Regions from separate parts of the Streptomyces luteogriseus genome, predicted to be linked through region 2. Evidence: riboswitches for the same ligand, from Rfam matches in the RefSeq annotation. Region 2 holds a riboswitch; each other region holds the start of a gene.
The links. Region 2 has a riboswitch for cobalamin ahead of BJ965_RS12740 (ribonucleoside-diphosphate reductase subunit alpha). Riboswitches for the same ligand answer to the same signal wherever they lie in the genome.
Positions count from the first base shown of each region.

Region 1: linked by a shared signal. The riboswitch ahead of BJ965_RS30060 (cobalamin biosynthesis protein) and the one ahead of BJ965_RS12740 (ribonucleoside-diphosphate reductase subunit alpha) in region 2 are both predicted to bind cobalamin.
Region 3: linked by a shared signal. The riboswitch ahead of BJ965_RS35725 (energy-coupling factor ABC transporter permease) and the one ahead of BJ965_RS12740 (ribonucleoside-diphosphate reductase subunit alpha) in region 2 are both predicted to bind cobalamin.

Region 1 is NZ_JACHMS010000001.1:6,750,798-6,756,953, reverse strand. Features, by position in the region: gene BJ965_RS30080 (alpha/beta hydrolase family protein) at 149-1,276, opposite strand; gene BJ965_RS30075 (class II aldolase/adducin family protein) at 1,359-2,090, opposite strand; gene BJ965_RS30070 (inorganic phosphate transporter) at 2,399-3,658, shown strand; gene BJ965_RS30065 (hypothetical protein) at 3,692-3,913, shown strand; cobalamin riboswitch at 4,029-4,186, shown strand; gene BJ965_RS30060 (cobalamin biosynthesis protein) at 4,287-5,240, shown strand; gene BJ965_RS30055 (cobyric acid synthase) at 5,242-6,156, shown strand, end outside.
Region 2 is NZ_JACHMS010000001.1:2,990,685-2,996,840, reverse strand. Features, by position in the region: gene BJ965_RS12740 (ribonucleoside-diphosphate reductase subunit alpha) at 1-2,330, opposite strand, end outside; cobalamin riboswitch at 2,455-2,580, opposite strand; gene mctP (monocarboxylate uptake permease MctP) at 2,726-4,354, opposite strand; gene BJ965_RS12730 (DUF3311 domain-containing protein) at 4,351-4,617, opposite strand; gene BJ965_RS12725 (GntR family transcriptional regulator) at 4,763-5,527, opposite strand; gene BJ965_RS12720 (extracellular solute-binding protein) at 5,840-6,156, shown strand, end outside.
Region 3 is NZ_JACHMS010000001.1:8,043,225-8,049,380, reverse strand. Features, by position in the region: gene BJ965_RS35735 (MDR family MFS transporter) at 1-1,153, shown strand, start outside; gene BJ965_RS35730 (serine/threonine-protein kinase) at 1,394-2,848, shown strand; cobalamin riboswitch at 2,978-3,162, shown strand; gene BJ965_RS35725 (energy-coupling factor ABC transporter permease) at 3,193-3,894, shown strand; gene BJ965_RS35720 (energy-coupling factor ABC transporter substrate-binding protein) at 3,891-4,259, shown strand; gene cbiQ (cobalt ECF transporter T component CbiQ) at 4,266-5,015, shown strand; gene BJ965_RS35710 (energy-coupling factor ABC transporter ATP-binding protein) at 5,012-5,866, shown strand; gene BJ965_RS35705 (maleylpyruvate isomerase N-terminal domain-containing protein) at 5,947-6,156, shown strand, end outside.

The DNA.
Region 1 (6,156 bases), 3.8 Mb from region 2:
GGGCGAAGGGGGCGTGAGCGGGGGGTGCGTGAGAGACCGGCACGGGGAGCGCATCGGCGGGTGGGCGACGGGCCGACAGGGGGAGCTCGGGCGCGAGGGCGCGACGGACCGGCAGGGGGTGTGCAGCAGCGGGGTCACGTGAGGGGCGTCACATCAGGGGCGTGAGGAAGCGGCGGAGCGCCTCCTCGTAGGCCTTCGGGTCGGCGTTCCACATGGCCCCGTGGGGCGCGTCGGCGACGGTGCGGAGGGCGACCATGTCCGGGCGGGCATCGGCGAGCCGGCGCGAGAGCCGCCAGGGGGCGACGGTGTCGCCCGGTCCGTGGAAGACGAGCGACGGGACGCGCAGTCCGTCGGCCGGGTCCTGGCCCGTGGCGCGGTCGCCGGTCAGGCCGGTGCGGCCCTGGGCGGCGCGGACCGCCAGGGGCAGCAGCGCGCCCGGGGTGCGGCGGGCCGAGGCGAGGGCGCGCAGGGTGGTCTCCCAGCTGAGCACCGGGGAATCCAGGACGAGCCCGGAGACGCGGTCGCGCAGTCCCGAGTGGGCGGCGGCCCGCAGGGCCATGGTGGCGCCGGTGGACCAGCCGTGCAGGACGACCTGGCGGGCTCCGTAGCGCACGGCGTAGCGGATGGCCGCGTCGAGGTCGCGCCACTCGGTCTCGCCGAGGTGGTTCAGGCGGTCGGGCGGGCGGGGTGCGCCCAGGTCGCCGCGGTAGGCGAGGGCGAGCACCGGGAAGTGGCTGCGGTGCAGGAACCCCATGACGTTCATGGCGAGTTCCCGGGTGGTGCCCAGGCCGTGCACGGCGATCACCCAGGTGTCCCGCTTGCCCGGCACGAACCAGGCGGGCAGGGCGCCGAGTTCGCCGGGGACGTCGACGTCGGCGTATTCGAGTCCGAGGGCGGCGCCGGGGTTGCCGACGTACACGTTCGGGGTGAGCCAGACCTTGTCGCCGGAGGTCAGCGTGCCGTGGGTGACGCTCTCCAGGCGGCGCACGACGGTGTCGGCCGATTGCGAGGCGCCGGTCAGGACGGGGCCGACGACCGCGTGGGAGCCGTTGCCGGAGAGGCCGTAGCGGCCGGGGCGCAGGGCGGCGAGGTCCCGGGTGAGGCTGATCTGCCCGGCGGCCGTGCCGTGCACCGTGAGCCGGGGCTCGGTGGGCAGGGGCCTGCCGGGGGGCGCCTTGAGCGCGGCGTCGCTGGCGAGCCGGCCGGCGGCCACCGCGGCGGCACCGGCTCCGATCACGGCGGTGACGGCAGCGGCCGTCGCTTTGACAGTGCGCACGGCTCCAGTGTCCTGGCGGATCCCGTGGGTGACCAGTGGGAGGCAGCGGCGGGGTGACGTCCGCGGCGGCCGTGCGGGCGGCTCAGCCTCGCTGCCCGTAACCGCGCAGCCGCTCCTCCACCTCCGTCAGCTGTTCCCGGGACAGCAGGCTCGGGGACAGGCCGGGCACCGAGGAGGCGGTGAGCCACAGGCGGCACATCCACTCCAGCTGGGCGGTGCGGTCGTAGGCCTGGGCGAGGGTGGCGCCGTGGGTGACGGTGCCGTGGTTGCGGAGGAGGCACCCGGAGCGGTCGGCGAGGGCGCGGAGCATGTTCTCGGCCAACTCGTCGGTGCCGTACGTGGCATAGGGGGCGACCCGGACGGGGCCGCCGAGCGCGGCGGCCATGTAGTGGATCAGCGGGAGCTCGCTCACGAGCGTCGAGACGGCCGTCGCGTGGACGGCGTGGGTGTGGACGACGGCCAGGGCGCCGGTGGTGCGGTAGACCGCGAGGTGCATGGGCAGCTCGCTGGTCGGGACGAGCGTGCCGAGGACCTGCCGGCCGTCGAGGTCCACACCGGTCACGTCGTCCGGCGCCAGCCGGTCGTAGGGGACGCCCGACGGCGTGACGAGGACGGTGTCCCCGACGCGCACCGAGACGTTGCCGGACGTGCCGACGACGAGTCCGTCCGAGACCGTACGGCGGGCCGTGGCGACGAGGTCCTCCCAGGCGTGTGCCTCCTCGGGGCGCGCACTCCTGAGCCGCGACTCCCCCGCGCCTCGCGCGCCCCCGCGTACGTCCCTCGTGCCCCGCTCGTCGCCTCGCTGCTCCGCCATGCCGCGATCCTGCCAGGGCGGGACGCAAAGCGCCGTCGGGCGGGGGCACTTCGGTCCGGAAACCGTGCGCTTCGTACACAACGACGGCGGGGGGCACTGCCGGGTGACCGGAACACCTTCAGAGGGTCACTCGACGGGCTGAAGTGGTTCGCTCGGGGCACCTGGCCACGGGGACACGGGGCCGCCGCTCCGGGGCGGAACGAGGATCCCCCGTTGCGGTCACCCCTGCGCCCCTCCCAGTTCATCTTCCGTTCACTCAGGTTGCCTACGTTCGTCTGGCCAATGACCTCGAACGATTGCCTGGGTAAATGGAAAGCTTCTCGCTGATCCTCGCGATTGTGGTTGTAACCGCTCTCGCGTTCGATTTCACGAACGGTTTCCACGACACCGCGAACGCGATGGCCACGACCATTTCCACGGGCGCCATGAAGCCCAAGGTTGCGGTGGCCATGTCCGCGGTCCTCAACCTGGTCGGCGCCTTCCTGTCCGTCGAAGTCGCCAACACGATCTCAAAGGGCCTCGTCGACGAGGCCGGCATCCGTCCCGAGGTCATCTTCGCCGCCCTGGTCGGCGCGATCCTCTGGAACCTGCTGACGTGGCTGGTCGGCCTGCCGTCCAGCTCCTCCCACGCCCTCATGGGCGGTCTGATCGGCGCCACGATCGCCTCGGCGGGCGTCGGCGCGGTGCACGGCGACGTGCTGGTCACCAAGGTGCTCATCCCGGCGATCGCCGCCCCGCTGGTCGCGGGCGTCGCGGCGCTGCTCGCCACCCGGCTGACGTACTCGCTCGGCAGCAAGGCCGAGGGCAAGGCGTCCAAGAAGGGCTACCGGGCCGGCCAGATCGCCTCCGCGGGCCTGGTCTCCCTGGCCCACGGCACCAACGACGCGCAGAAGACGATGGGTGTCATCACCCTCGCCCTGGTCGCCGGCGGCGCCGTCGCGCCCGACTCCGACCCGCCCATGTGGGTCATCCTCTCGGCGGGTCTCGCCATCGCGCTCGGGACCTACCTGGGTGGCTGGCGCATCATCCGCACCATGGGCAAGGGCCTCACCGACCTCCAGCCGCAGCAGGGCTTCGCGGCCCAGACGTCCGCGGCCACGGTCATCCTCGCCTCCTCGCACCTCGGCTTCTCCCTCTCCACGACGCACTCCGTGTCCGGTTCGGTGATGGGCGCGGGGCTCGGCCGCAAGGGCGGCGTGGTCCGCTGGTCCACCGCGACACGGATGTTCGTCGCATGGGGTCTGACGCTCCCGGCGGCGGCCCTGGTGGGCGCGCTCGCCGAGTACGTCACCGGCTTCGGCAGCTGGGGCACCGCCGTGGTGGCCGTCTTCCTCATCGCCTCCAGCGCAGCGATCTGGAAGCTGTCGCGGCGCGAGGTGGTCGACCACACCAACGTCAACGACACCGACGCCGACACCGCGGAGCCCGCGGGCGTGATCACCACGGCGATCGCCGCGGTGACGCCGCCCCCCGCGAGTGGTTCGGCCACGGCGGCGGAGGACCCGGTCCCCGCGTTCCCGTCGCAGGCCACCGCCGAGCGCACGCCGACCCCGACCACCACGGTCTGACCCCGCCACCGGCAACAAGGAAGAGTCTCCGATATGAAGATCGACTGGGCGGCGCTCGGCTCCGTCTTCGGTGTCAGCCTCGTGGTCACCGTGGCCCTCGTCGGCCTGTTCACCCTCGGCATCACGGGCCTGTCGCGCCGCGAGCGCGCGGTGGCCGAGGGCGGGACCGCGGGACTCGCGGTCACCGGCGCGTACGCGTGCTTCGCGGCGTGCGCGGCGGCCGTCGGGTACGGGATCTATCTGATCGTGGCCTGAGGGCCTGACGTCACGTCGTGTCCGCCGGGCGGCACGGGACTTCGGTTCCGTGCCGCCCGGTCGTCGTGTGTACGCGGAGGCGATGTGGGGTTGTCCACACTCTCCCCTCGCAGGTCAACGGCAAGTTGACGGCGGTTCCCGGCCGTGGTGGACTGCCGGGGCCAATACGGCGGCAGGAGAGGAAGCCGGTGAAAGTCCGGCGCGGTCCCGCCACTGTCACCGGGGTAGCAATCCCCGGGAGCCAGGAACTCTCACCGCCGGTCTCGTCGAACCAGGGCGTGGACACCCTGAGTGAGGACACATATCGCCATGCGCGGCTGCCGACCGAGGTTCAACGCCCCACCCCCGCCCGCCCTTCCGGCCGGCTGAGCCCATGGGTGCCGGTCGCGTCTTCGCGTACGGCGCCGCCGCCGGCCTGATCGGTGACCTGCTGCTCGGTGATCCTCGCCGGGGGCATCCGGTCGCCGCGTTCGGGCGGGCCGCGGGCGCCGTGGAACGGGTGCTGTGGCGGGACCACCGCGGGTGGGGCACGCTGCACACCGCCGTGTGTGCCGGAGGCGCCGTCGCCCTCGGGTCCGTCGCCGCGCGTGCCGTGCGGCCGTCCGCCGTCGCCTCCGTCGCGCTGACCGCGGCCGCCACCTGGGCCGTCGTCGGGGGCACGTCGCTGGCCCGGGAGGCCCGGACCATCGGGCGTGCCCTGGAGGCCGGGGACGTCGAGGCCGCCCGGGCCCGGCTGCCGCATCTGTGCGGACGGGACCCGCAGGCACTCGACGCCGACGGCATGGCCCGGGCCGTGGTCGAGTCGGTCGCCGAGAACACCTCCGACGCGGTGGTGGGGGCCCTGGTGTGGGGGGCCGTCGGCGGGGTGCCGGGGCTGCTGGGCTTCCGGGCCGTCAACACCCTGGACGCCATGGTCGGGCACAAATCGGCCCGCTACCGCCGGTACGGGTGGGCCTCCGCGCGGCTGGACGACCTCGCGGGGTGGCCGGGAGCGCGGCTGACCGCCGTACTCGCCGTGCTGGCCGGGCCGGAACCGCGGGGGGCCGTGCGGGCCTGGCGGGCCGACGCGGCACAGCATCCGAGTCCCAACGCCGGGCCCGTGGAGGCCTCGTTCGCGGGGGCCCTCGGGGTGCGGCTGGGCGGGACGCTCTCGTACGGCGGGCGGGTGGAGCACCGGCCCGTGCTGAACACGCGGGGGCGGGCCGTCGGCACGCACGACGTCGAGCGGGCCGTGCGGCTGTCGAAGCGTGTCACCTGGCTCGCGCTGGGGGTGTGCGCCGGGGCGCGGTTGCTGATGAGCACGCGGTCATCGAACAGGGGGAAATGACATGAGCGGTGGGCTTCTCGTCGCCGGCACCACCTCCGACGCCGGCAAGAGCGTCGTGACCGCCGGGATCTGCCGGTGGCTGGTGCGCCAGGGCGTGAAGGTCGCGCCCTTCAAGGCGCAGAACATGTCCCTGAACTCCTTCGTGACGACGGAGGGGGCCGAGATCGGGCGGGCGCAGGCCATGCAGGCGCAGGCCTGCCGGGTCGAGCCGACCGCGCTGATGAACCCCGTGCTGCTCAAGCCCGGTGGCGAGCAGAGCAGTCAGGTCGTGCTGCTGGGCAAGCCGGTCGGGGAGCTGAGTGCGCGCGGCTACCACGGCGGACGGCAGCAGCAGTTGCTCGGGACGGTGCTGGACTGCCTGGAGCAGTTGCGGGGCACGTATGACGCGGTGATCTGTGAGGGGGCCGGTTCTCCCGCCGAGATCAATCTGCGGCGGACGGACATCGTGAACATGGGGATCGCCCGGAACGCCGGGCTGCCCGTGCTCGTCGTCGGCGACATCGACCGGGGCGGGGTGTTCGCCTCGTTCTTCGGGACGGTGGCGCTGCTGTCGCCCGAGGACCAACGTTGCGTCGCCGGGTTCCTCGTCAACAAGTTCCGCGGGGACGTCTCCCTGCTGGAGCCGGGGCTGGACATGCTGCTCGGGCTCACGGGGCGGAAGACGTACGGTGTGCTGCCGTTCCGGCACGGGCTCGGGATCGACGAGGAGGACGGGCTGCGGGTCTCCCTGCGGGGAGCGGTGCGGGAGTCCGTCGTCGCGCCGCCCGTCGGCGAGGACGTGCTGCGCGTCGCGGTCTGCGCCGTGCCGCTCATGTCCAACTTCACCGACGTGGACGCGCTGGCCGCCGAACCGGGCGTCGTGGTGCGGTTCGTGGACCGGCCGGAGGAACTGTCCGACGCCGACCTCGTCATCGTG
Region 2 (6,156 bases):
TTTTCCAGGGAGCAGGCGACCGCTTCGGGGTCCGGGGTGGCCTGCGCGGGGAAGGTGGCCTGGGCGGCGCGGGCGATGCGGGTCGCCGGGCGCGAGCGCAGGTAGTACGTCGTCTTCAGCCCGGACTTCCAGGCGTAGGCGTACATCGAGGAGAGCTTGCCGATGGTCGGCGTCTCCAGGAACAGGTTCAGGGACTGGGACTGGTCCAGGAACGGAGTCCTGGCCGCCGCCATGTCGATCAGACCGCGCTGCGGGATCTCCCACGCCGTGCGGTAGAGGGCGCGCACGTCCTCGGGGATCCAGGCGAAGTCCTGCACCGAGCCGCTGGCCTCACGCAGGGCCTCCCGGCTGCGGGCGTCCCACACGCCGAGCCGCTTCAGCTCGTCCACCAGGTAGGAGTTGACCTGGAGGAACTCGCCCGACAGCGTCTCGCGCTTGAACAGGTTGGACACCTGCGGCTCGATGCACTCGTACACGCCCGCGATGGAGGCGATCGTGGCCGTGGGGGCGATGGCGAGGAGCAGCGAGTTGCGCATGCCGGTCGTGGCGACGCGCTCCCGCAGGGCCGCCCAGCGCTCCGGCCAGGTCAGTTCTACGTCGTAGTGGTCGGGATGCAGCATGCCCCGGGCCGTGCGGGTCTTCTCCCAGGCGGGCAGCGGCCCGTTGCGCTCGGCGAGGTCGGCGGAGGCCTCGTACGCGGCGAGCATGATCCGCTCGGCGATGCGGGTGGAGAGGGCCCTGGCCTCCGGCGAGTCGAAGGGCAGACGCAGCTTGAAGAAGACGTCCTGAAGGCCCATCGCGCCGAGGCCGACCGGACGCCAGCGGGCGTTGGAGCGGCCCGCCTGCTCGGTCGGGTAGAAGTTGATGTCGACGACCCGGTCGAGGAAGGTCACGGCCGTACGGACGGTCTCGTCCAGCCGCTTCCAGTCCAGGCCGCCAGTCGATGTGTCGACAAAGGAACCCAGGTTGACCGAGCCCAGGTTGCAGACCGCCGTCTCCCCGTCGTCGGTGACCTCCAGGATCTCCGTGCAGAGGTTGGAGGAGTGGACGACGTGGTCCGGCTCGGCCGTCTGGTTGGCGGTGCGGTTGGCGGCGTCCTTGAAGGTCATCCAGCCGTTGCCGGTCTGCGCGAGGGTGCGCATCATGCGGCCGTACAGCTCACGGGCGGGCAGGGTCTTCTTCGCGAGACCCTTCGCCTCGGCCTCACGGTACGCGGCGTCGAACTCGTCGCCCCACAGGTCGACCAGCTCCGGCACGTCCGAGGGGGAGAACAGCGACCACTGCGCGTCGGCGTTCACGCGCCGCATGAACTCGTCCGGCACCCAGTGCGCCAGGTTCAGGTTGTGCGTGCGGCGGGCGTCCTCACCGGTGTTGTCGCGCAGCTCCAGGAACTCCTCGATGTCGGAGTGCCAGGTCTCCAGGTAGACCGCGGCCGCGCCCTTGCGCCGGCCGCCCTGGTTCACCGCGGCGACCGACGCGTCGAGGGTCTTCAGGAACGGGACGATGCCGTTGGAGTGCCCGTTGGTGCCGCGGATCAGCGAACCGCGGGCGCGGATGCGGGAGTAAGCCAGTCCGATGCCGCCGGCGTGCTTCGACAGCCGGGCCACCTGGTGGTAGCGGTCGTAGATGGAGTCCAGCTCGTCCTTGGGGGAGTCGAGGAGGTAGCAGGACGACATCTGCGGGTGCCGGGTGCCCGAATTGAAGAGGGTGGGGGAGGAGGGGAGGTAGTCGAGGCGGCTCATCAGCCGGTAGAGGGCCGCGACCTCCTCCAGCGCGCGGGTGGTGTCGTCCTCGGCGAGGCCGCTCGCCACCCGCAGCATGAAGTGCTGGGGCGTCTCGACGACCTTGCGGGTGATCGGGTGCCGGAGCAGGTAGCGGCTGTGCAGCGTGCGCAGGCCGAAGTAGCCGAAGCGGTCGTCGGCGCCGGTGTCGATCAGGGCGTCGAGCCGGGTCGCGTGCAGCCGGACGAACTCGGCGGTGCGGTCGGCGATGAGGCCCTCGCGGTGGCCCACCGCCACGGACTCGGTGAAGGACGTGACGCCCTGCGAGGCGGCTTCCTCGCGGATGCCGATGGTCAGAAGCCGGGCGGCCAGCCGGGAGTAGGCGGGGTCCTCGGAGATCAGACCGGCCGCGGCCTCCGTCGCCAGCTCCCGCAACTCCGCTTCGTCCGCGGCGGCGGACCGGCCGCGCAGCGCGGCGGCGGCGACCCGGCCGGGGTCGGCGTCGGGGAGGTCGGCGGTCAGCTCGGTCAGGGTCCGCAGCAGCGCGGTACCGGGAGCGTCGTGCTCCTCCTCGGTGGCTGAGACCGGTTCGGCTGGCGCGATGGTCACGTGGGGCTCTCCCTCGCTCGGCACGGGGGCCTCGTCGAGGGCAGGGGGCAGCACACGAGCGCACGCGGCGTCGCGTCCACCGGCCCATTCCACGAGGCCCGGACGTCAGGGCACACCGGCCGGGTGGCCGGGCGCGCTGTCGGCAGGTCCTCGGACTGACGCTTGCGCACGGAACATGCACAAGTACACCGTTGCGGGACAGTTCCGGATTCGCACCGGATTCCCCTGCGGCGACAGCGAGCATGAGCATACATCTTGTGCCGGGCTCGGTTGGCACCCCCAGATGTTGTGTCGCGGTGGTGTCGGAGCGTCAGCTTTACGTGACAGCGGGCCGCCGTGACACGTGGTCACGACGGCCCGCTGCGGGGTGTTCGTGGTGGGCCGGAACCCTGGAATCAGTGGGCGGAGCCGGCAGTCGCAGGCGGAAGCTCCACCTGGACCCCGGGGTCGCCCGCGTCCGCCGTGTAGTCCTCCGGCTTGGTCTCGTCGATGCCGTCGGGGGCCTTCAGGGCCTTCAGGACGAAGGTCAGGACCACCGTCACCACCACGTTCAGGACGAACGCCGTGAGGCCGATGTAGCCGATCTCCCCGATGCCCGGGATCTCCTTCGCGGAGCCGCCGAAGTGCTTCTGCGTCGGGGAGGCGACGCCGTACGCCGCGACCGTGCCGTAGACCATGCCGACCGCCCAGCCCGCGAGCAGCGCCCAGCGGTGGAACCAGCGGGTGAACAGGCCGCCGACCAGGGCCGGGAAGGTCTGCAGGATCCAGATGCCGCCCAGCAGCTGGAAGTTGATGGCGACCGTCTTGTCCATGGTCAGGACGAAGGCCAGCGCGCCGACCTTCACCAGCAGGGAGACCAGCTTGGAGACCTTCGTCTCCTGTGCCGGAGTGGCGTCCGGCTTGATGAAGTCCTTGTAGATGTTGCGGGTGAAGAGATTCGCGGCCGCGATGGACATGATGGCCGCGGGCACCAGCGCGCCGATGCCGATCGCCGCGAACGCCACACCCGCGAACCAGTCCGGGAACATCGTCTCGAACAGCTGCGGAATCGCCAGCTGCCCGTTCTGCACCTTGATGCCGGCCGCGATCGCCATGAACCCGAGCAGCGCCAGCAGCCCCAGCATCAGCGAGTACAGCGGCAGGATCGTGGTGTTGCGGCGGATCACCTCACGGCTCTTCGAGGACAGCGTCGCCGTGATCGAGTGCGGGTACATGAACAGCGCCAGGGCGGAGCCCAACGCCAGCGTGGCGTACGTCCACTGGCCCGGCTCGGCCGGCGTCAGCGCACCGCGCGGCGCGCCCGTCGCCGGGTTGGTCTGGCTGTACGCCTCACCGGCCTTGGCGAAGATCTCGTCGAAGCCGCCCAGCTTGATCGGGATGTAGATGATCGCCACCGCGATGACGATGTAGATCAGCGTGTCCTTCACGAACGCGATGAGCGCGGGGGCCCGCAGACCCGACGAGTACGTGTACGCCGCCAGCACGCCGAACGCGATCAGCAGCGGCAGGTCCTTGATGAACCAGTTGGTGTTCTCGCCGCCGCCGACGCCCATCACGTCCAGCACGGCCTGGATGCCGACCAGCTGGAGCGCGATGTACGGCATCGTCGCCAGGATGCCCGTCACGGCCACCGCCAGCGACAGGCCCTTCGAGCCGAAGCGGCCGCGCACGAAGTCGGACGTGGTGACGTAGCCGTGCTTGTGGGACACCGACCACAGGCGGGGCAGGAAGGTGAAGATCAGCGGGTAGACCAGGATGGTGTACGGCACGGCGAAGAAGCCGGCCGCGCCCGCCGCGTAGATCGCCGCCGGCACGGCGACGAAGGTGTACGCCGTGTACAGGTCGCCGCCGAGCAGGAACCAGGTGATCCAGGTGCCGAACGAGCGGCCGCCCAGGCCCCATTCGTCCAGGCTCTGCTCGTTCTCGGCCTTGCGCCAGCGCGCGGCCAGGAAGCCCATGACCGTCACGGCCAGGAAGAAGAAGATGAAGACGCCGAGCGCGACGCCGTTCACGCCGTCCTTCACTGCGACGCACCGCCCTTCGCGGCCGAGCGGGCGCGCTGGTCACGCTGCCACAGCTTGTAGGCGATCATCGTCAGGACGGTGGAGATGAGCACCCACGCCATCTGGTACCAGTAGAAGAACGGAATCCCTATGAAGGCCGGGTCGGTCTTCGCGTACGAGCCGACCCACAGCATGGCCACGAACGGTGCAATGAGGCAGACGGCGATGACGACGCGCATGGGCGTCACCACCGGCCCTCCGCTGGCTTCTGGGGCTTGCGACATCAGGCGGCTCCGTCCCCTTGGTGATCACCTGTGTAATGCGCAGGCAATCTAGGTCAGGGCGTGCCGCCAGCGGAACCCCTCGTCCGCAATGCGGTACCCAACCGAAACCAGGCCTCAGCAGTGACGGAAGCGCCGCGGGGCGCCGCTAGTCGGCGGGCCGCTTCAGTCGCGCCACGAACTTGTACCGGTCCCCCCGGTAGACCGACCGCACCCACTCCACCGGCTGGCCGCCCCGGTCCAGCGAGTGCCGGGAGAGCATCAGCATCGGCAGCCCGACGTCCGTGCCGAGCAGGCCGGCCTCGCGCGGGGTGGCCAGGGACGTCTCGATGGTCTCCTCGGCCTCCGCGAGATGGACGTCGTAGACCTCGGCCAGCGCCGTGTAGAGCGACGTGTACTTCACCAGCGAGCGCCGCAGCGCCGGGAAGCGCTTCGCGCTCAGGTGCGTGGTCTCGATGGCCATCGGCTCGCCGTTGGCCATGCGCAGCCGCTCGATGCGCAGCACCCGCCCGCCGGGCGTGATGTCGAGCAGCCCGGCCAGGCGGTCGTCGGCGGTGATGTAGCCGATGTCCAGCAGTTGCGAGGTGGGTTCCAGGCCCTGGGCGCGCATGTCCTCGGTGTACGAGGTCAGTTGCAGCGCCTGCGAGACCTTGGGCTTGGCGACGAACGTGCCCTTGCCCTGGATGCGCTCCAGCCGGCCCTCGACGACCAGCTCCTGCAGCGCCTGGCGCACGGTGGTGCGCGAGGTGTCGAACTCCGCCGCCAGGGTGCGCTCGGGCGGGACCGGCGTGCCGGGCGCCTGGGTCTCCGTCATGTCGAGCAGGTGTTTCTTCAGGCGGTAGTACTTGGGCACGCGCGCGGTACGGACGGGCACCCCGTTCTCGTTCTCCGCACTGCTGACGTCGGTGCTCATGTTCCGCCTTCCCGGCTGGGTCTGCCGACACGATCCCACTTGTATACCGTCGGCGCTTCTTTTGGTCTAGTCCATCAATCGCTGTGGTCTACCCGCAGTATGCCGTGTCCACCCGGGTTTTCGCTGGCTTCTTACTTAAAGGTTCCTGCATATGTAGGTCGCATAACGGCTGGTCAGGGCCGTATCGCGACCCTTGACAGGCCTTCTGGTCTGGTCCAAGCTCCCCGTACTGGTCTACACCATTGGTCCAGGCCCGGCCCCACGTTCACTGCGGGGAGCCAGGGGGGTTGTGGGATCCCTGAGGAGGGTGGCGTGAAGCGCAAGCTGACAGCCGCGATCGGTATCGCGGGCATGATGGTCTCCATCGCGGCGTGCGGCGGCGAGGGTGGCGGGGGTTCCGACAAGGGCGCGGACGCCAAGGAGCTGACCGTCTGGCTCACCGTCGACGCGCAGAACAACTGGCCGGAGCTGGTGAAGGCCGCCGACGCCGCGGTGAAGAAGAAGCACCCCGGCGTCAAGATCAACCACGAGTACTACGGCTGGCCCGACAAGAACGCCAAGCTCGACGCCGTCCTCGCCACCGACAAGGCCCCCGACGTGGTCGAGATGGGCAACACCGAGATGCTCGG
Region 3 (6,156 bases), 5.1 Mb from region 2:
CATCGGCTTCTACGCCGTCCTGCCGTTCCTCGCCGCACATCTCGGCAGCGCGATCGGCATGGCGGGCTGGCTGGTCGGGTTCGTGCTCGGGCTGCGCACCTTCAGCCAGCAGGGGCTGTTCGTGGTCGGCGGCTGGCTCGTCGACCGGTTCGGGGTGCGACCGGTCGTGCTGGCGGGCTGCGTGCTGCGGATCGCCGGGTTCGTCTGGCTCGGGTACGCGCGGGCGCCGGGGGCCGTGATCGGGGCGGTGCTGGTGATCGGGTTCGCCGCCGCACTGTTCTCCCCGGCCGTGGAGTCCGAGGTGGCCCGCCAGGCGGTGGTCTGGGAGGAGGGCGGCCACGGGCCGCGCACCCGGGTCCTCGCCCTGTTCAGCGTGGCGGGCCAGATCGGGGCGTTCGCCGGGCCGCTGCTCGGCGCGCTGCTGCTCGCCGTGGACTTCCGCACCGCGTGCCTCGCGGGTGCCGCGGTCTTCGTCCTCGTCCTGGCCGGGCACCTGTGGCTGATGCCGCAGCACATCCCCGGCCGGGTCCGCGTCCGGAAGCGGGGTGGGGCCCGCGCCCTGCTGCGCAACCGCCGCTTCCTCGCCCTGTGCTGTGCCTACGGCACCTATCTGCTCGCCTACAACCAGCTGTATCTGGCCCTGCCGGACGAGGTGCAGCGCGCGGCGGGCTCCCAGGCGCCGCTGTCCTGGCTCTTCGCCCTGTCCTCGGTGCTGGTGGTGTTCACCCAGCTGCCGGTGACCCGCTGGGCCGGCGACCGGCTCGATCTGCGCCGTTCGATGACCGCGGGACTGTTGCTGATCGCGTCCGGCTTCGCGGTGGTGGCCGCGGCCCGCCCGGCAGGCTGGACCGGCACCGCCGGGCTGCTGCCGGCCGCGGGCTTCGTGATCTTGCTCACCGTGGGGCAGATGCTGGTGGTGCCCGCAGCCCGCGCCTGGGTGCCCGACCTCGCCGAAGAGGGCCGGCTCGGGCTCTACATGGGCGCGTTGTCGTCCGTCTCCGGTCTGATCGTCCTGGCCGGCAGCGCGGCCACCGGCTCGCTGCTCGACCTGGGGCTGCCGGCCGCCGTGCCGTGGCTGGTCCTCGCGGCCGTACCGGCCCTGGCGGTGCCCCTGCTGCCGCGCCGTGCGAAGGAGGCGGGCACCGGGGGCTGAGACCCCGCTCGCGCTCCGAGGCAACCGGGCCTGCCGGGGTGTCACCCCGGCGGGCGACCCCTTCGTTCCGGTTCGCTCCGGGAATCACCGGAGCGCACCCTTCGCGGACACCGCTGCGGAGTTCGGTGGCCGCGCCGCGCCAGTATCCTGGGTCGGCTGCGGCACCCCCCACCAATCCCCGTGCGTAAGCGGGGAGTTCGGCCTGCGGCAACGACTTTCCCACACGTGAGACGAGGACGAGTGCTGCTAGCGGGCCGCTACCGGCTGGATGTTGAGATCGGGCGCGGTGGAATGGGAGAGGTCTGGCGCGCGTACGACGAGACGCTCGCCAGAGCGGTGGCCCTCAAGCTGCTGCTCCCCCAGGACACCGATGCCACGGCGACCTCCCGGTTCCGTCTGGAGGCTCAGACCGCCGGGCGTCTCAACCACCCCAACGTGGTCGGCGTCCTGGATTTCGGCGAGTACGACAACCGGCTGTACCTGGTGATGGAGCTGGTCGAGGGCGACAGCCTCGCCGGAGTGCTGGCCGGTTCCGGCGCCCTCCCCGCCGAGCAGGTGGCCGATCTGGCCGCACAGGCGTCCGCCGGACTCGCCGCCGCGCACGGGCAGGGCATCGTGCACCGGGACGTCAAACCCGCCAACCTGCTGCTGGACACGGGCGGCACCCTGAAGATCGGCGACTTCGGCATCGCGCGGTTCCTCGACGACCCGGGCGCCGCGCTCACCGCCACCGGGCAGATCGTCGGCACCGGCCTCTACCTCGCTCCCGAGCGCGCCCTGGGCAAGCAGGCGGGTCCCGCCTCCGACATGTACTCCCTGGGCTGCGTGCTCTACCAGCTCCTCAGCGGACGTCCACCGTTCCAGGCCGACACCGCCGTGGCCCTCCTCCACCAGCATCTCGACTCCGCCCCCGTGCCGCCCCGAGAGCTCGGAGTCACCGGACTGCCACCGGCGTTCGAGAACTACCTCCTCGGTCTGCTCGCCAAGCAGCCCGAGGACCGGCCCACCGCCCAGCAGGCCGCCGAGTGGTTCGCCGGGGGCGCCTGGCGTGGCCTGCCCGAGCCGCTGCCGCAGGCCTCGCCGCCGCGGCCCAGGACGACGTCCACGGCGATGCCCGCCGGGCCGGGGCCGTACGCGGCGGCCGAGGCCGGCACCCCGACCACGTACGCCCTGCCCGCCACCACGGGACACCGCAGCGCGGCCCGGGCGGCCCAGGCGGGGCGTTCGGGCCGCTCCCGCGGGCGCGGCGGCCCGGGCAACCGGTCGCGACTGGCCGCGACGGCCGCCGCCGCGGCGCTCTTCCTCGCCGCGATGCTCATCGGCATGCGCTGGTTCTCACCCGACACGACCGCGGAGGGCACCGAGCCCGACGCGTCCCCGACCGCGAGCAGCCCCGCCGCCACGCCGTCCACCGACAGCGCGTCGTCTTCGTCCGCCGGTTCCGAGGCCGGTCCCGGGGCCGGTCCGGCGGCCGGTCCGGGGGTGGCCGGCACGCCGGCCACCGGCACCGTGGCCGATGTCACTCCGTCCGTGCCGGCCGCTTCCCCGACACCCGACGCGCCCGCACCCGGATCCCCGGCTCCGACGCAAGAGGCGGGCGCGGGCGGGCCGGAGCAGCCGACGCCGGAGAAGCCGGGCCAGGCCGGGGATGACGGGGAAGGCGACGGCGGCGGGGACGACGAGGGCGACGGCTGACACGGCCCGGACGTCGCACGGTGGCGCCCCTGACCGTGGCGTGTGGATCAGCCGGGGGATGCGCCGGTGTGCGAGTGGGCGCCCCCTCGCGCGCCCCCTGGGTGGCTTGTCATCGCCCTTACCCCGGCCTTATTGTCACCAGGCCTTGGTGAACGGGAAATCCGGTGTGATGCCGGTGCGGCCCTCGCCACTGTGAATCGGGAAGTCCGGCTCCAGCCCTCACGGGCAGCCACTGGGTCCTTGTGACCCGGGAAGGCGGAGTCCGGGCGGTGGTACCCGTCAGCCAGGAGACCGGCCAAGGCGCGTCAACCATCCACGAGGTGCTGGAGAGGGTCTGCTGAGCCATGCACATTGCCGAGGGTTTCCTTCCTCCGGCGCACGCGGTCGCCTGGGGCGTCGCGTCGGCGCCGTTCGTCGTCCACGGGGTCCGGTCGCTCACCCGTGAAGTGCGCGAGCACCCCGAGAGCACTCTGCTCCTCGGTGCGTCCGGCGCCTTCACGTTCGTCCTGTCCGCCCTGAAACTGCCGTCCGTCACCGGCAGTTGCTCCCACCCCACCGGCACGGGCCTCGGAGCCATCCTGTTCCGGCCGCCCATCATGGCGGTGCTGGGCACCATCACCCTGCTGTTCCAGGCGCTGTTGCTCGCGCACGGCGGCCTGACCACGCTCGGCGCCAACGTCTTCTCCATGGCGATCGTCGGCCCCTGGGCCGGATACGCCGTCTACAAGCTGCTGCGGCGCTCCAACGCGCCGCTGATGGTGGCGGTGTTCTCCGGCGCGTTCGTCGCCGACCTGTCCACCTACTGCGTCACCAGCGTGCAGCTGGCGCTCGCGTTCCCCGACCCGGGCAGCGGATTCCTGGGCGCGCTCGGCAAGTTCGGTTCCATCTTCGCCGTCACGCAGATCCCGCTCGCGGTGAGCGAGGGTCTGCTGACCGTGCTCGTGATGCGGCTGCTGGTGCAGTCCAGCAAGGGCGAACTGACCCGGCTGGGTGTGCTCCTCGCCAAGAAGCAGACCCGGACCGAGACCGAGGTGGCGGCGCGATGAAGAGGAACACGAAGATCAACCTGGTGTTGCTGTTCCTCGTGGCCGCGCTCGCCGTGCTGCCCTTGGCGCTCGGTCTCGGCGACCACAAGAAGGAGCCGTTCACGGGCTCCGACGGCGAGGCCGAGACGGCGATCACCGAGCTGAAGCCGGACTACGAACCGTGGTTCTCACCGCTGTACGAACCGCCGTCCGGTGAGATCGAGTCGGCGTTGTTCTCCCTCCAGGCGGCTCTCGGTGCCGGGGTCCTCGCCTACTACTTCGGTCTGCGCCGGGGCCGCAGGCAGGGCGAGCAGCGGGCGCTGGAGCGGGAGGCCGACAGCGCGCTCGCCGGCGCCGCCGGGAAGTCCACCGCGGAACAGGACTGAGCCCGGGTGCTGCCGATCGACGCGGCGGCGCACAGCAGTCGCTGGCGCCGCCGCCATCCCGTGGACAAGGCCGTGCTCGGGCTCGGCCTCACCGTGCTCGCGATCTCGCTGCCGCCCTGGCCGGGCGCGGCCCTGGTGCTGCTGACCGCCCTGGTGGTGCTGCTGGGGCCGGCCGGTGTGCCCGGCCGTCGGCTGTGGCGGGCCTACCGGGTGCCGCTGGGCTTCTGCGTGACCGGCGCGGTCACGCTGCTCGTCCAGGTCGGCGGTCCGGGCGGTTTCGTCTCCCTCGCGGACGACGGGCCGCTCCGGGCCGGGGAGTTGCTGCTGCGCACCTCGGCGGCCTCCCTGGGCGTGCTGCTGTTCGCCTTCACCACACCCATGTCCGACCTGCTGCCCCGTCTGGTCCGGGCCGGGGTTCCCGCGCCGGTCGTCGACGTCGCGCTGGTGACGTACCGGATGAGCTTCCTGCTGCTGGACTCCATGCGGCGTATCCGGGAGGCCCAGGCGGCCCGGCTCGGGCACACCCACCGGGCCGCGGAGTGGCGTTCCCTGGCCGGCCTCGGCGCCACCGCGTTCGTCCGCGCCTTCGACCGGGCGACCCGGCTCCAGGCGGGACTCGCCGGGCGCGGCTACGACGGCACCCTGCGCGTCCTGGTGCCCGAGGCCCGGGTCTCCGTCCGCTTCACGGCGGTCAGTTGCGCGCTCCTCGCGGCGCTGGCCGTCCTCACCCTCGTACTGGAAAGGCCGCTGACATGAGCGAGCCCGCCCTCGTCGCCCTGCGGGGCGCGTCCTTCGCCTACGAGGACGGCCCGACCGTGCTCAGCGGGCTCGACTTCGACATCCGCGAAGGGCGCTCGCTGGCCCTGCTGGGCCGCAACGGCAGTGGCAAGACCACGCTGATGCGGCTGCTCTCCGGCGGGCTGAAGCCGCACGAGGGGCGGCTGACGGTCCAGGGGCAGCCGGTGTCGTACGACCGCAAGGGGCTGACCCGGCTGCGGACCACGGTGCAGCTGGTCGTGCAGGATCCGGACGACCAGCTGTTCGCGGCGTCCGTCGAGCAGGACGTGTCGTTCGGGCCGCTGAACCTCGGCCTCGACGACGCGCAGGTACGGGCGCGGGTGGCGGAGGCGCTCGCCGCCCTGGACATCACGGCCCTGGCCGACCGGCCCACCCATCTGCTCTCCTACGGGCAGCGCAAGCGCACCGCCATCGCGGGCGCGGTCGCCATGCGGCCGCGCGTCCTCGTCCTCGACGAGCCGACGGCCGGGCTCGACCCCGACGGCCAGGAGCGGCTCCTCACGACCCTCGACGGCCTCCGCGCCGCCGGCACCACGGTGGTGATGGCCACCCACGACGTCGACCTCGCTCTGCGCTGGGCCGACGACGCGGCGCTCCTCACCCCGTCCGGTGTCCGCACCGGTCCCGCGGCCGCGGCGCTGGCCCGCACCGACCTCCTGCGGGAGGCGGGGCTGCGCCTGCCGTGGGGCGCGGCTGCGGCGGAGCTCCTGCGCGCGCAGGGGTTGCTGGCCGAGGCGGAGCCCGGCCCGCGTACAGCGGACGAACTCGCCGCCCTGGTGGGCGGACGGCTGGGGGCGTCCGGAGGGTGAGGGCGCCGGCGCGTGCGTGACGCCGGCGGTCGCCCGAAACCTGCTGGTCCTGCGTCGCGGCGTCGCACTACGGTGTCGAGGTGGATCTCTTCTCTCACACCTGGACGGCCTTGCGCGCGGCGGTGGCGGAGCTCTCCGACGAGGACTTCGGGCGGCCGTCCGGCTGTACGGGCTGGCTGGTACGGGACCTGGTGTGTCATCTGATCGTCGATGCCCAGGACGTCCTGATCACGCTGGCCACCCCGTCCGACCGGGAACCGACGCGGGACGCGCTGACCTACTGGGACGTC